DNA from 3 places in the Mycobacterium sp. NGS62 genome. Region 3 is predicted to be linked to each of the others. Evidence: riboswitches for the same ligand, from Rfam matches in the RefSeq annotation. Region 3 holds a riboswitch; each other region holds the start of a gene.
The links. A riboswitch is a leader RNA that binds a small molecule or an ion and turns the genes downstream of it on or off. The one in region 3 is predicted to bind cobalamin.

Region 1: it holds a riboswitch for cobalamin, as region 3 does, so the genes downstream of both, AC5Y49_RS14335 (PPE family protein) here and metE (5-methyltetrahydropteroyltriglutamate--homocysteine S-methyltransferase) in region 3, are expected to answer to the same signal.
Region 2: it holds a riboswitch for cobalamin, as region 3 does, so the genes downstream of both, AC5Y49_RS21920 (ABC transporter substrate-binding protein) here and metE (5-methyltetrahydropteroyltriglutamate--homocysteine S-methyltransferase) in region 3, are expected to answer to the same signal.

The regions. Positions count from the first base shown of each region.
Region 1 is NZ_JCALCK010000005.1:2,986-7,086, reverse strand. Features, by position in the region: gene AC5Y49_RS14345 (NADP-dependent isocitrate dehydrogenase) at 1-887, shown strand, start outside; gene ephH (epoxide hydrolase EphH) at 874-1,704, opposite strand; cobalamin riboswitch at 1,814-1,973, shown strand; gene AC5Y49_RS14335 (PPE family protein) at 2,085-3,743, shown strand; gene trpS (tryptophan--tRNA ligase) at 3,792-4,101, shown strand, end outside.
Region 2 is NZ_JCALCK010000014.1:12,953-17,053, forward strand. Features, by position in the region: gene arsM (arsenite methyltransferase) at 10-798, opposite strand; gene AC5Y49_RS21915 (ArsR/SmtB family transcription factor) at 886-1,266, shown strand; cobalamin riboswitch at 1,312-1,478, shown strand; gene AC5Y49_RS21920 (ABC transporter substrate-binding protein) at 1,510-2,712, shown strand; gene AC5Y49_RS21925 (FecCD family ABC transporter permease) at 2,709-3,746, shown strand; gene AC5Y49_RS21930 (ATP-binding cassette domain-containing protein) at 3,743-4,101, shown strand, end outside.
Region 3 is NZ_JCALCK010000003.1:138,860-142,960, reverse strand. Features, by position in the region: gene AC5Y49_RS10050 (DUF3556 domain-containing protein) at 1-24, shown strand, start outside; gene metE (5-methyltetrahydropteroyltriglutamate--homocysteine S-methyltransferase) at 21-2,297, opposite strand; cobalamin riboswitch at 2,429-2,646, opposite strand; gene AC5Y49_RS10040 (SDR family oxidoreductase) at 2,719-3,369, opposite strand; gene AC5Y49_RS10035 (thiolase family protein) at 3,456-4,101, shown strand, end outside.

The DNA.
Region 1 (4,101 bases), on a different contig from region 3:
TGATTTCGAACGTCCCGCGGTTGGTTCCCGGCTGGAAGAAGCCGATTATCATCGGCCGTCACGCTTTTGGCGACCAGTATCGTGCGACGAACTTCAAAGTGGACCGCCCCGGGACCGTCACGCTGACCTTCACACCCAACGACGACAGCGAGCCGGTTGTGCATGAAATGGTGAGCATTCCCGAAGACGGCGGTGTCGTGATGGGGATGTACAACTTCAAGGAATCGATCCAGGACTTCGCCCGCACGTCGTTTGCCTATGGCCTGCAAGAGAACTACCCGGTGTATCTGTCGACCAAGAACACCATCCTCAAGTCGTATGACGGCATGTTCAAAGACGAGTTCCAGCGCATCTACGACGAGGAGTTCAAGGACAAGTTCGAAAAAGCCGGACTGACCTACGAGCACCGGTTGATCGACGACATGGTGGCGGCCTGCCTGAAGTGGGAGGGCGGCTATGTCTGGGCCTGCAAGAACTACGACGGCGACGTGCAATCCGACGCGGTGGCGCAGGGCTACGGTTCACTCGGGTTGATGACGTCGGTGCTGATGACCGCCGACGGTAAGACGGTCGAGGCCGAAGCCGCGCATGGCACCGTCACGCGGCATTTCCGTCAGTATCAGGAAGGCAAGCCCACGTCCACCAACCCGATCGCCTCGATTTTCGCGTGGACCCGGGGGCTGCAGCACCGCGGCAAGCTGGACAACACCCCCGAGGTCAGCGAGTTCGCTCAGAAGCTGGAAGACGTCGTCGTCACCACCGTCGAGGGCGGCCAGATGACCAAGGACCTCGCACTGCTGATCGGCGAGGATCAAGACTGGCAGACCAGCGAGGAGTTCCTCAACACGATCGCCGAGAACCTGGACAAGGCCCTCAGCTCGACCTGATCTCGCGGATCGGCGGGCTGTATTGGTCGAGGAAATCGGTGATGACTTCGGTGATGCGGCCCGGCGCTTCGAACATCGGGATGTGACCGACACCGTCGAGCTCCGTCACCTGCGTGCCCTTGGGAAGTTGGCCCCTGAAGTAGCGGTGGGATCTCGGCCCCGGAAAGACCCGGTCCTTTTCGCAGATCACCAGATGGGCGGGAACGGCGGTCTGCGCCAAGTCCGCCAGTCCGGGCATCAACAGCGCTTTGATCAGCAGCTGGAAGTAGGCCGGGCAGTGCGCAACGTCGTCGATGATCGCCCGGAGCTCGGCTTCGCTGACGCCCTCCGGTGATCCACTGATCGGCAGGGTGGCCAGCTGGCGGCTGAACGGTAGCTGCAACGCGCGCGGCCCGAGCCAGCGGGCCAGCGCCCATACCGGCATACCCAGCACGAACTTGGCGATCACCTCGAACTTGGTGGGGCTCCACCGCGTCCATCCGCCCGCCGGGGCGATTCCGGTGATGGTGCGGGCCCGGCCCCGGCTCTCCAGTTCGAATGCCACCCAGCCGCCCAGCGAGTTGCCGACGATGTGGGCGGTGTTCCAGCCCAGCTCATCGAGCTGCCGCTCCACGTGATCGGCCAGTACCTCCGAGCTCAGAAACCAGGTACCCGAGTAGGGCCCGCCGTTGTGGCCGGCCATCGTCGGGGCGAACACCTCATAGCGGCCGGTGTCGGCCAATTGCTGCGCGACGGTCTCCCATACCAGCTGCGAGATCAGAAAGGGATGTAGCAGCAGGACCGGTTCGCCGGTACCCAGATGAATTGGCGCGCGCATATGCCGACACTATGGCGATACCGCCGGTACTCGCAATTGCGCCAGTGGAATTGCATATCGCCGGCGTCTTGCGACTGATTCGCGAATGACGGGATTGGCATGCCATAATCCGCCGGTAAGGCGACGACGTTGCAGGAAGCCGGTGCAAGTCCGGCGCGGTCCCGCCACTGTCATCGGGGAGCGACCCTCATCCGCCACGGCTGCGAGCTGGAAGGCGAGGCGAGCAACGATCCGAGAGCCAGGACACTCGCGTCGTCGCATCCTGCTACCCGGGGCGGTGTACCCCGAGAGAGCTGACGAATCGCCATGCCATGCATGTCAGGGTCGGCCGTCGCGGCTGCCCATTTCGATAAACTTGTTGCGATTTCAGGTAGTGGGCGGTGACCGCGCCGATTTGGATGGCCGCGCCGCCGGAAGTGCATTCGACGCTGCTATCCAGTGGTCCCGGCCCCGGCTCGCTGCTGGCCGCTGCGACGGCGTGGAATTCGCTGGGCACCGAATACCTCGAGGCGGCTGAGGAACTCACCGCGCTGTTGGGGGCGGTGCAGGCCGGGACGTGGGACGGTCCGACGGCCGAGAGCTACGTGGCCGCGCACGCGCCGTATCTGGCGTGGCTGATGCAAGCCTCCACCGATAGCGCCGTCCGAGCGGCCCGGCATGAAACCGCCGCCACGGCCTACATCAGTGCGCTGGCGGCCATGCCGACGTTGGCCGAGCTGGCCGCCAACCATGCCGCCCACGCGGCGTTGGTGGCAACGAATTTCTTCGGCGTCAACGCGATTCCGATCGCGCTGAACGAGGCCGACTACGTGCGGATGTGGATTCAGGCCGCCACCGTGATGGGCACCTATCAAACTGTCGCCACCGCTGCGGTCGCGGCGTCACCGCAAACCACGCCTGCGCCGCAGATCATGAAAGCCGACACCTCGGCGGCCACTTCCGATCAGCCGTCACCGCTGCCCCCGGACCGTCAGGACGACGTCCTTGACTGGCTGAACAACAGCGGGTTCACCGACTTTTACGACAGGGTCTTCCAACCGCTGATCGACGGTCTGATGAGCGACCCGTTCTTCCAGGACATGTTCGCCGGGTTTGATCCCTGGCTACCGATACTCGGAAATCCGCTTACCTACCTCAACCCGGCCAACATCGCGTTCGCTCTTGGCTACCCGATGGACATCGGAACGTACGTCGCGCTGCTGTCGCAAACCTTCGGATTCATCGGGGCGGATCTCGCCGCCGCATTCGCGACGGGTAACCCCGCGACGATCGCTTTCACGATTCTGTTCACCACAGTCGAAGCGATCGGCACGATCATCACCGATACCATCGCGCTGCTCAAGACGCTGCTGGAGACGACCCTGCTCCCGGTTTTCCTACCGTTGCTGACCCTCCCGCTGATTCCGTTGGTGGCTGCCCCCATGTTGCTGGGCGGCGCCGTGGGCTTGGCGGGTTTGCATCTGCACGGCATCCCGGTAATGCCCGTCATCCCAGCCCCTCCGCCCCTGGCGTTGGCACTGGCGCCGACCCCGCCTCCCGTCCCGGCTCCGGCACCTGCACCGTCGCCCGTCCCCGCGCCGGCAACGGCCCCTGCGCCGCCGGCACCCGTGGCGCCACCGCCGGCGCCGTCGGCGCCACCGGTTGGTCTGACCATGGACGGGTTGGCCTACATGCTTGGTGGACTGACCGCCGATGCGCGGCGGGCGGCCAGCACCGGCGCCCGCCGGAAGAAGGCGCGACATGCCCAGGGTGCTCAGCCCTTAGTGGCTGCAGCGGCTATGGAAGACCAGGCCCCGGGTGGGCGGCACCGGCGGGCGGAGGTCACGCAACTGGGCCGCGGGTACGAATACATGGACCTGGAGCCAGAGCCGCCGGTCGTGGCCTCGGATCAGGGCGCGGGACCCATCGGATTCGCCGGGACCGAACGCACGGTGGCCGGGGCGCAGCCGGCGGGATTGACCACCGTGACCGGTGGCTCCTACTGCGGCGGGTCCACGGCGCCGATGATGCCCAGCACCTGGGATCACGTGCCCGACTGAGTGACCGTGGGCTGCCGGCCGGGGCCCGCGTGAAAAGATCGAGCCATCATGAACACCGCTACCGCAACCCGCCGGGTCTTCTCCGGTGTGCAGCCCACCTCTGACTCGCTTCACCTCGGCAACGCTCTGGGTGCGGTGACTCATTGGGCCGAGTTGCAGGACGACCATGACACGTTCTTCTGCGTGGTCGACCTGCACGCCATCACCATCCCGCAGGAGCCCGACGTGTTGCGGCGGCGCACGCTAGTCACCGCGGCGCAGTATCTCGCGCTGGGCATCGACCCGGCCCGCAGCACAATCTTCGTGCAAAGTCACGTGCCGGCCCACACTCAGCTGGCTTGGGTGCTGGGCTGTTTCA
Region 2 (4,101 bases), on a different contig from region 3:
GCGGCTGCCTCAGTCGGACGAGGTGGTGGGTTTGGTCGCGCGGATGATCGCGCCGTGCATTCCCTCGGCGACTTCATGGGTGAATGTGACTGTGGCATCGGTGAATCCGGCTGCGGCCAGCCCGTCGAGGTACTCCTGCTTGGACAGCGCTCCGGCAATGCAGCCAACGTAGGAGCCTCGTTCGGCACGCTCAGCGGCGCTGAGCTGATCTTCGGCGACGACATCGGAGATCCCGATCCGCCCGCCGGGGACCAGCACGCGGAACATTTCGGCAATCACGGCGGGTTTGTCGGCGGACAGGTTGATCACGCAGTTGGAGATGACGACGTCGACGGCGGCCTCGGGCAGCGGGATGTCTTCGATGGTGCCCTTGCGGAACTCGACGTTGGTAGCGCCGGCCTTGGCTTTGTTCTCCTCGGCCAGAGCGAGCATTTCGTCGGTCATGTCGACGCCGTAAGCAAACCCCTGCGGACCCACCCGGCGCGCCGACAACAACACGTCGATGCCGCCGCCAGAACCCAGGTCAAGCACCCGCTCGCCGGGATGTAGGTCGGCGACCGCGGTCGGGTTGCCGCAGCCCAGGCTCGCCGCGAGTGCTTCGGCGGGAATCGCGGAGTGCTCGTCGGCGCCGTAGAGGCCGGCGCCGAAGATGGTCCCAAAATCGGCCGAATCGCTTGACCCGCAGCAACTCGCTGCGGTCAGCACATCGCTGTTGGTGTCACCGCTACGCACCGCGGCGGCGGCGGCGCCGTAGCTTGCCTGGACCTGATCGCGCAGCTCGTTGTGTTCGGCGGTCATCGGACCACTCCTTCCATTGACGGTTGTCTATGCGAACATAGTGCACAAAACATCGATGGCTGTCAATGCGTGTGTCATACTGGGGTCATGCCCGCCACGATCGCATCCAGAACCGACCCCAATCGCTCGCTGCTTGTGGCCGATCTGGCGGCGTGCTGCAGCCCGATCACCGGCGGCGTGCTCGACGCGGCGGCCGCCGAGCGGCTGGCTGGGGTGCTCAAGGCGCTGGCCGAGCCGACCCGGCTGCGGCTGGTATCGCTGATCGCAGGCCATGAGGGCGGCGAGGCATGCGTGTGCGACCTGACCGACCCGGTCGGCCTGTCCCAGCCGACGGTGTCGCACCACCTCAAGATCCTGGTCGAGGCTGGCTTGCTCGAACGCGCAAAGCGCGGCAAATGGGCTTACTACCGGCTAGTACCCGCAACCCTAGACGCACTGGCCGGCGTATTCGCCGGTGCCCCAAAATAAGGTGGCAAAGCTGGCGGCCGCGGCCGATGCCGCACCCGTCGTGCGACAATGTCGCCGATAAGGCGATCACGATGCAGGAAGCCGGTGCAAGTCCGGCGCGGTCCCGCCACTGTCATCGGGGAGCGACCCTCATCGGCCACGGCCAGCCGGCTGGAAGGCGAGGCGAGCAGCGATCCGAAAGCCAGGACACTGCCGTCATCGCGTCCTGCGAACCGGGGCGGTGTACCCCGAGAGAGCTGACCGATGTCACGTCCGCCGTGGGTGGCCCTGCTCGGGGTCACCATCCTGGCGCTCGGCGTGGGCGCATGCGCCCCCTCGTCGAAGAAGCCGTCCGACACCAGCGCCTCCGATAAGCCAAGCTGCATCAGCGAATTCGACCCGAATGCCGACTACTTCCCGGACAAGTCGGCGGTCCGAGACGCCACCAATTTCACGATCAGCTATCACAACAGCTATCAGGTGCTGACCGTCCACCAGCCCTACCCCAACGGGTCGCCACAGTCCTATGTGCTGGTGCGTTGCGGGTCCCCGGCGCCGGCGTTGACCGGCGACCTGGCGCACGCACCGCAGATCACGGTGCCCGTCGCCAGCCTGTATTCGGCGTCGACCACCCATCTGGGGATGATCGCCGAACTCGACCAGACCGAGGTGGTCACCGGTCTGGCCAATAGCGCCAACGCCGTCAACCCGCAGATCCGCGAACGCGTCGATGCCGGCAAGGTGGCCGACTACGCGCCGGGCCAGCAGGTCAACGTCGAGTCGGTGATCGCGGGCCATCCCGATGTGCTGGTGACCCAGGGCACCGACGACCCGAGTTATGCCAAGCTGCGCGACGCCGGGATCAACGTGGTCGCCGACGCCGAATGGCTCGAGGCCACGCCGTTGGGCCGGGCGGAGTGGGTCAAGGTGTTCGCCGCGCTGACCGGCACCGAAAAGAAGGCCGGTGGAATCTACGACCGGCTGCGCGACGACTATCGCACGGTCGCGGCCAAGACCGCCGGCGCGCGGCCCGTCGATGTGCTGCCCGGAACCATGTACCAGGGCACCTGGTCGGTGCCCGCCGGCGGCGACTACGCCGGCCGGTTGATCGTCGACGCCGGCGGTGACTATCCGTGGTCGCGCGACCCGCAAACCGGAAGCCTGCAGCTGAGCTTCGAATCCGTCTACGCCAAGGCCGGACATGCTCCGGTGTGGCTGGTGAGCGCTGACTGGAAAACCCTCGACGACGCACTGGCCGCCGACAACCGCTACGGCGAACTGACCGCCGTCCGCGACGGGCAGGTCTGGTCGTCAACCGAGGCAATCGGCCCGGGCGGCGGCAACGACTACTGGGAGCGCGGCGTGGCCCGACCCGACCTGGTGTTGGCAGATCTGGTGGCAATCCTGCATCCCGAGCTCGCGCCCAACCACCGCTTCGAGTTCTATCGACAGGTCGCCGCCGCGTGAGCCGTGCGGCCGCCGCGCTGACGGCGCTTGCCGCGGCGGTGGCGGTGCTGACTGTGCTGGGAATTGCCCTGGGGCCGGTGCGGGTGCCGCTGTTGGACACCGTCCGCATCCTGGCCGGTGCCGACCCGTCGGACCCCCGCTGGCAGGTCATCGTGGCGAGCATGCGCGTACCGCGGGTGCTGACCGCGATCGCAGCCGGCGCCGGCCTGGGCGTGGCCGGACTCCAGATGCAGACCCTGTTCCGCAACGCGCTCGCCGACCCCTACGTGTTGGGCGTCAGCTCGGGAGCAAGCCTGGGGGTTGCCGTCGTGGTGATCGCCGGCGCCGGATCGGGCGCCGGATTCACCGCGGGCCTGGCCGGCGGCGGGCGCGCCGGCGTGGTGCTCGCTGCGGCGTTCGGAGCCGCGATCGTGCTGGCGCTGGTGCTGGCGCTGGCCCGCTGGGTGCGTTCGGCCGCGACGCTGCTGTTGATCGGCGTGATGGTGGGCGCGGCCAGCACCGCGGTGGTGAGTGTGCTGCTGGTGTATGCGGATCCGCAGCGCGTCCAGCAGTATCTGCTGTGGGGGCTGGGCAGCTTCGCCGGCACCACCTGGGCCGACTTGCGCCTGCTGTTGCCGTGCGTCGCGGTGGGCGTGGCGGCCGCGGCGATGACGGTCCGCGCTCTCAACGCGCTGCTGCTCGGCGAGGGATATGCCCGCACGATGGGTATCGACGTGGGGCGGGCCCGGACGGTCGCGGTGGCCTCGGCGTCGCTGTTGGCTGGTGTGACGACCGCGTTCTGCGGCCCGATCGCCTTTCTCGGGCTGGCGGTACCGCACCTGTCCCGTCTTGCGCTGGGTACCTCCGATCACCGGGTGCTGGTTCCCGGCGTGGTGCTGATGGGTGCGGCCGTCGCGCTGGGATGCGCGATCGTCAGCCAGGTACCCGGCAGCGACGCCGTGCTTCCGGTCAACGCGGTCACCGCGCTGATCGGGGCACCGATCGTCGTCGTCGTGCTGCTGCGCAGCCGTCGCGGGGTGGGCATCGAGCGATGATCGAGTTGCGTGAGCTGGCCATCGGCTACCGCAGCCGTCGTCGCACCAGCACCGTCGCCGCCGGGCTGCAGGCGGTGGCCCGCCGCGGCGAGCTGACAGTTTTGCTGGGGCCCAACGGATGCGGAAAGTCCACGCTGATCCGCACCCTGTGCGGACTGCAGCCCGCCCTTGGCGGGCAGGTGCTGCTGGAGGGCAGCGACCTGGCTGCACTGCCGCCCGATCAGCTGGCCCGACGGGTGGCTGTGGTGCTCACCGACCGAGTCGACCCGGGCCTGCTCTCAGCACGTGAACTCGTTGGGCTGGGCCGCATCCCGTACCTGAGCCGCGGCGCCCGGCTCACAGCTGACGACAATGC
Region 3 (4,101 bases):
AGCCGGGCAGCGGCGCCCGATTAGCCTTCGCGCACCTTCGTCGCCGCGCTCACCATGTGCTGCAGCGACGCCTTCACCTCGTCGATACTGCGCGTCTTCAGTCCGCAGTCGGGATTGACCCACAGCCGCTCCGCGGGAACGGCTTTCAGCGCTGCTTGCAGTGATGTCGCGATCTCCGACTCGGCCGGCACCCGCGGCGAGTGGATGTCGTAGACGCCTGGGCCCACGCTGTTGGCGAAACCGACCGCGTTGAGGTCGTCGAGCACCTCCATGTGTGAGCGGGCCGCCTCGATGGACGTCACGTCGGCGTCGAGGTCGGCGATCGCGCCGATCACTTCGCCGAACTCCGAATAGCACAGGTGGGTGTGGATCTGCGTCGAGTCGGCGACGCCGGACGTCGCCAACCGGAATGCGCCGACCGCCCAAGCCAGGTAGGCGTCCTGATCAGCACGCCGCAGCGGCAACAACTCCCGCAGCGCGGGCTCGTCGACCTGGATGACCCCGATGCCCGCCGACTGCAGATCCATCGTCTCGTCGCGGATCGCCAGCGCAACCTGTTCGGCGGTGTCGGCCAGCGGTTGGTCGTCGCGGACGAACGACCACGCCAGGATCGTCACCGGGCCGGTCAGCATGCCCTTGACCGGCTTCTCGGTCAGCGACTGCGCGTAGGTGATCCAGTCGACCGTCATCGGATGCGGCCGCGCCACGTCGCCGTAGAGGATCGGCGGGCGCACGCAGCGGCTGCCGTAGGACTGCACCCAGCCGTTCTGGGTGGCGAAGAATCCGTCGAGTTGTTCGGCGAAGTACTGCACCATGTCGTTGCGTTCCGGCTCGCCGTGCACCAGCACGTCGAGTCCGAGTTGCTCCTGCAGGGCAATCACGTCGGCGATCTCGGACTTCATCCGTGCGACGTACTCGCTCTGGTCGATCTCGCCGGTCCGCAACGCCGCCCGGGCCTTGCGGATCGCCGAGGTCTGCGGGTAGGAGCCGATCGTCGTCGTCGGCAACAGCGGCAGCTGGAGCCGCTCCTGTTGGCTGCTGCGGCGATCGGCCGCGGGTCCGCGTTGGTTACCCGATGCGACGATCGAGTCGATGCGCTCGCGGATCTGGCCGTTGTGCAGCCGCGGATCCGAACGGCGCGACGCCACTGCGGCATTGGAGGCCGCGACCTCGTCGGCCACCGCGTCGCGGCCCTCGCGCAGCGCACGCGCGAGCGTGACGACCTCGTGCACCTTTTCGGTGCCGAACGCCAGCCAGCTGCGCAGGTTGTCGTCCAGATCGGTGGCGCCCTCTTCCAAAGCCAGGGAGTAGGGGACATGCAACGTCGAGCACGACGTCGACACCGCAACTGCCTGCGCCGACCCCAGCAGCGTCGCCAGCCGGCTCAGCGCGGACTCCAGGTCGGTGCGCCAGATGTTGCGGCCGTTGACGATACCGGCGACCAGCGTTTTGCCGGCCAGCTCGGGAATCGATGCCAGCTCCGCGTTGGCGCCGCGGACCAGGTCCACGCCGATCGCCTCGACCGGCGTGCGAGCCAGTGCAGGCAGCGCGGCGCCGGGATCGCCGAAGTAGGTGGCGACATGGATCGCCGGCCGCCTGCCCACCGAGCCCAATGCGGTGTAGACGCGTTCGGCCAGCGCGGCCGCGTCGGCGGCGACATCGGTCACCAGCGCGGGCTCGTCCAACTGCACCCACTGCGCGCCGTTGTCGGCCAGCAGCGACAGCAACTCGGTGTACACCGGGATCAGTTCGTCGAGGCGTTCGATCGGTGTACCGGCACCATCCACCGGCTTGCTCAGCAGCAGGAAGGTGATCGGGCCGATGACTACCGGTCGCGCGGGAATCCCTTGGTCGCGGGCCTCTTTCAGCTCGGCGAGCACCTTGTCAGGATGCAGCTCGAAGCGGGTGCCGGGCGCAATCTCGGGAACCAGGTAGTGGTAGTTGGTGTCGAACCACTTGGTCATCTCCAGCGGCGCGACGTCGTCGTTGCCGCGGGCCGCCGCAAAGTAACGGTCCAGCTCGTCGGCCACGTCCGCGACCCTGGCCGGCAGCGCGCCGAGCAGTACCGATGTGTCGAGCATCTGGTCGTAGTAGGAGAACGTGTTCACCGGGACGGAGTCCAGCCCCGCGGCCGCCAATTCCGCCCAGGTGTCGCGGCGCAGGGTGGCGGCGACGGACTCCAGCTCGGATCGACTGGTCCGGCCGGCCCAGTAGCCTTCGGTTGCGCGTTTGAGTTCGCGGCGCGGACCGATGCGCGGGGAGCCGGTGATGGTGGCGGTAAACGGCTGAGCGGTCACGTGTTCGTCCTTCACTCGACGTGGTGGTCACCGCCAGCGGACGCACAGCCGATCGGGTGCACTGCGCCCGGTGGGCACGGCAACCGGTACGGCCAACGCCCATCCCACGAGGCGGTGAACCGCCGGACGCGGCGCGTCCGGCACAGCTGGCAGGTCTTCGGACTCGCAGGCATGCACCACGTGGTGCTCCTAATGGCCGTCGCTTCCCGGTCGTTGACCAGTGCTTCTAGACGGCGGTCGTTCCTGCATACCGCTGCGGGACAGTCCCGGATTCTCACCGGGTTCCCTCTCGCGACGCATAGCCAACATGCCTCGCTCGATGCCGACACCTTGCGGCGACGGCAAACCAGTTGCGTAATCGAGACTACTAGGTCTGATGACGGCGACCCCCCGCGCCCGGCTTCGCCGCGCTTGCGATCGCCTAGTCGGCGGCCAGTGCTTCGGCGATGGGCACGTCGCCGTTGTTGAACTCGATGGTTCGCCCGATCGTCGCGTCGTCGTGCAGCACGGCCGCCGCCACCAGCGCGACGTCCTCGCGGGTGACTTCCCGGCCATGCGGCGCGGCACCGACGGCGATGCGCCCGGTCGCGGGATCGAGCGTGAGCCGACCGGGTCCCAGGATGGTCCAGTCGAGGTCACTGCTGCGCAGATGGGTGTCGGCGGCGGCCTTGGCCTCGGCATAGGGGAAGAACGGATCGTCTTGCGGCACACCGTGGCCGGGTCCGGCGCCGAAATACGAGACCATCACGAAGCGCCGAACTCCGGCCTTGGCGGCGGCGTCGATGACCCGGACGGCCGCGTCGCGATCGACGGCGTAGGTGCGGGCCGGATTGCCGCCACCGGCGCCGGCGGTGAAGACCACCGCGTCATGTCCGGCCACCAGGTCGGCCAGGGCGTCGGTGTCGAGTTGCTCGATGTCGGCGACGACGGGTGTGGCCCCGGTAAGGGCAACTTCCTCGGCGTGGTCGGGATTGCGGAAAACCGACGTCACCGCGTCGCCGCGCTCGGTCAGGATTCGGGCCAGATGCAAGGCGACCTTGCCGTGGCCGCCGATGACGACGATGCGTGCCATGCCGCCGACGCTACCCGGCAACCCCGCCCCCGACCCGCCCGGCGCCGTGGTCAAGAATCGAGGCACACGAGTCAAAGGAGAACGTCATGGCTGAAGCCGTCATCGTCGAAGCGGTGCGCTCACCGATCGGCAAACGCAACGGTGGTCTGTCCGGGGTGCACCCCGCCGACCTGTCCGCCCAGGTGCTCAACGGGCTCGTCGGCAAAGCCGGCGTCGACCCCGAGATCGTCGACGACGTGATCTGGGGATGTGTCATGCAGGCCGGTGAGCAAGCCCTCGACATCGGTCGCACCGCGTTGCTGACGGCCGGCTGGCCCGAGAGCGTGCCGGGTATCACCGTCGATCGCCAGTGTGGGTCCAGCCAGCAGTCGGTGCACTTCGCGGCCGCGGGTGTGGTCGCCGGTCACTACGACGTCGTCGTGGCCGGCGGTGTGGAATCGATGTCGCGGGTGCCGATGGGCTCGTCGCTCGCCGGCGGTGGCAGGCCGTTCCCGCAGGACTTCCTGGACCGCTACGACGGCGCCGTCCCGAACCAGGGCATCGGCGCCGAGATGATCGCCGAGCAGTGGGGATTCGACCGCACCACGCTCGACCAGTTCTCCCTCGATTCTCACGAAAAGGCCGCTGCGGCACAAGATTCCGGGGCGTTCGACGATGAGATCGTTGCCATCAAGGACCAGGACGGCAACACGATTCTCAAAGACGAAGGCATCCGCCGCGGCACACCGATGG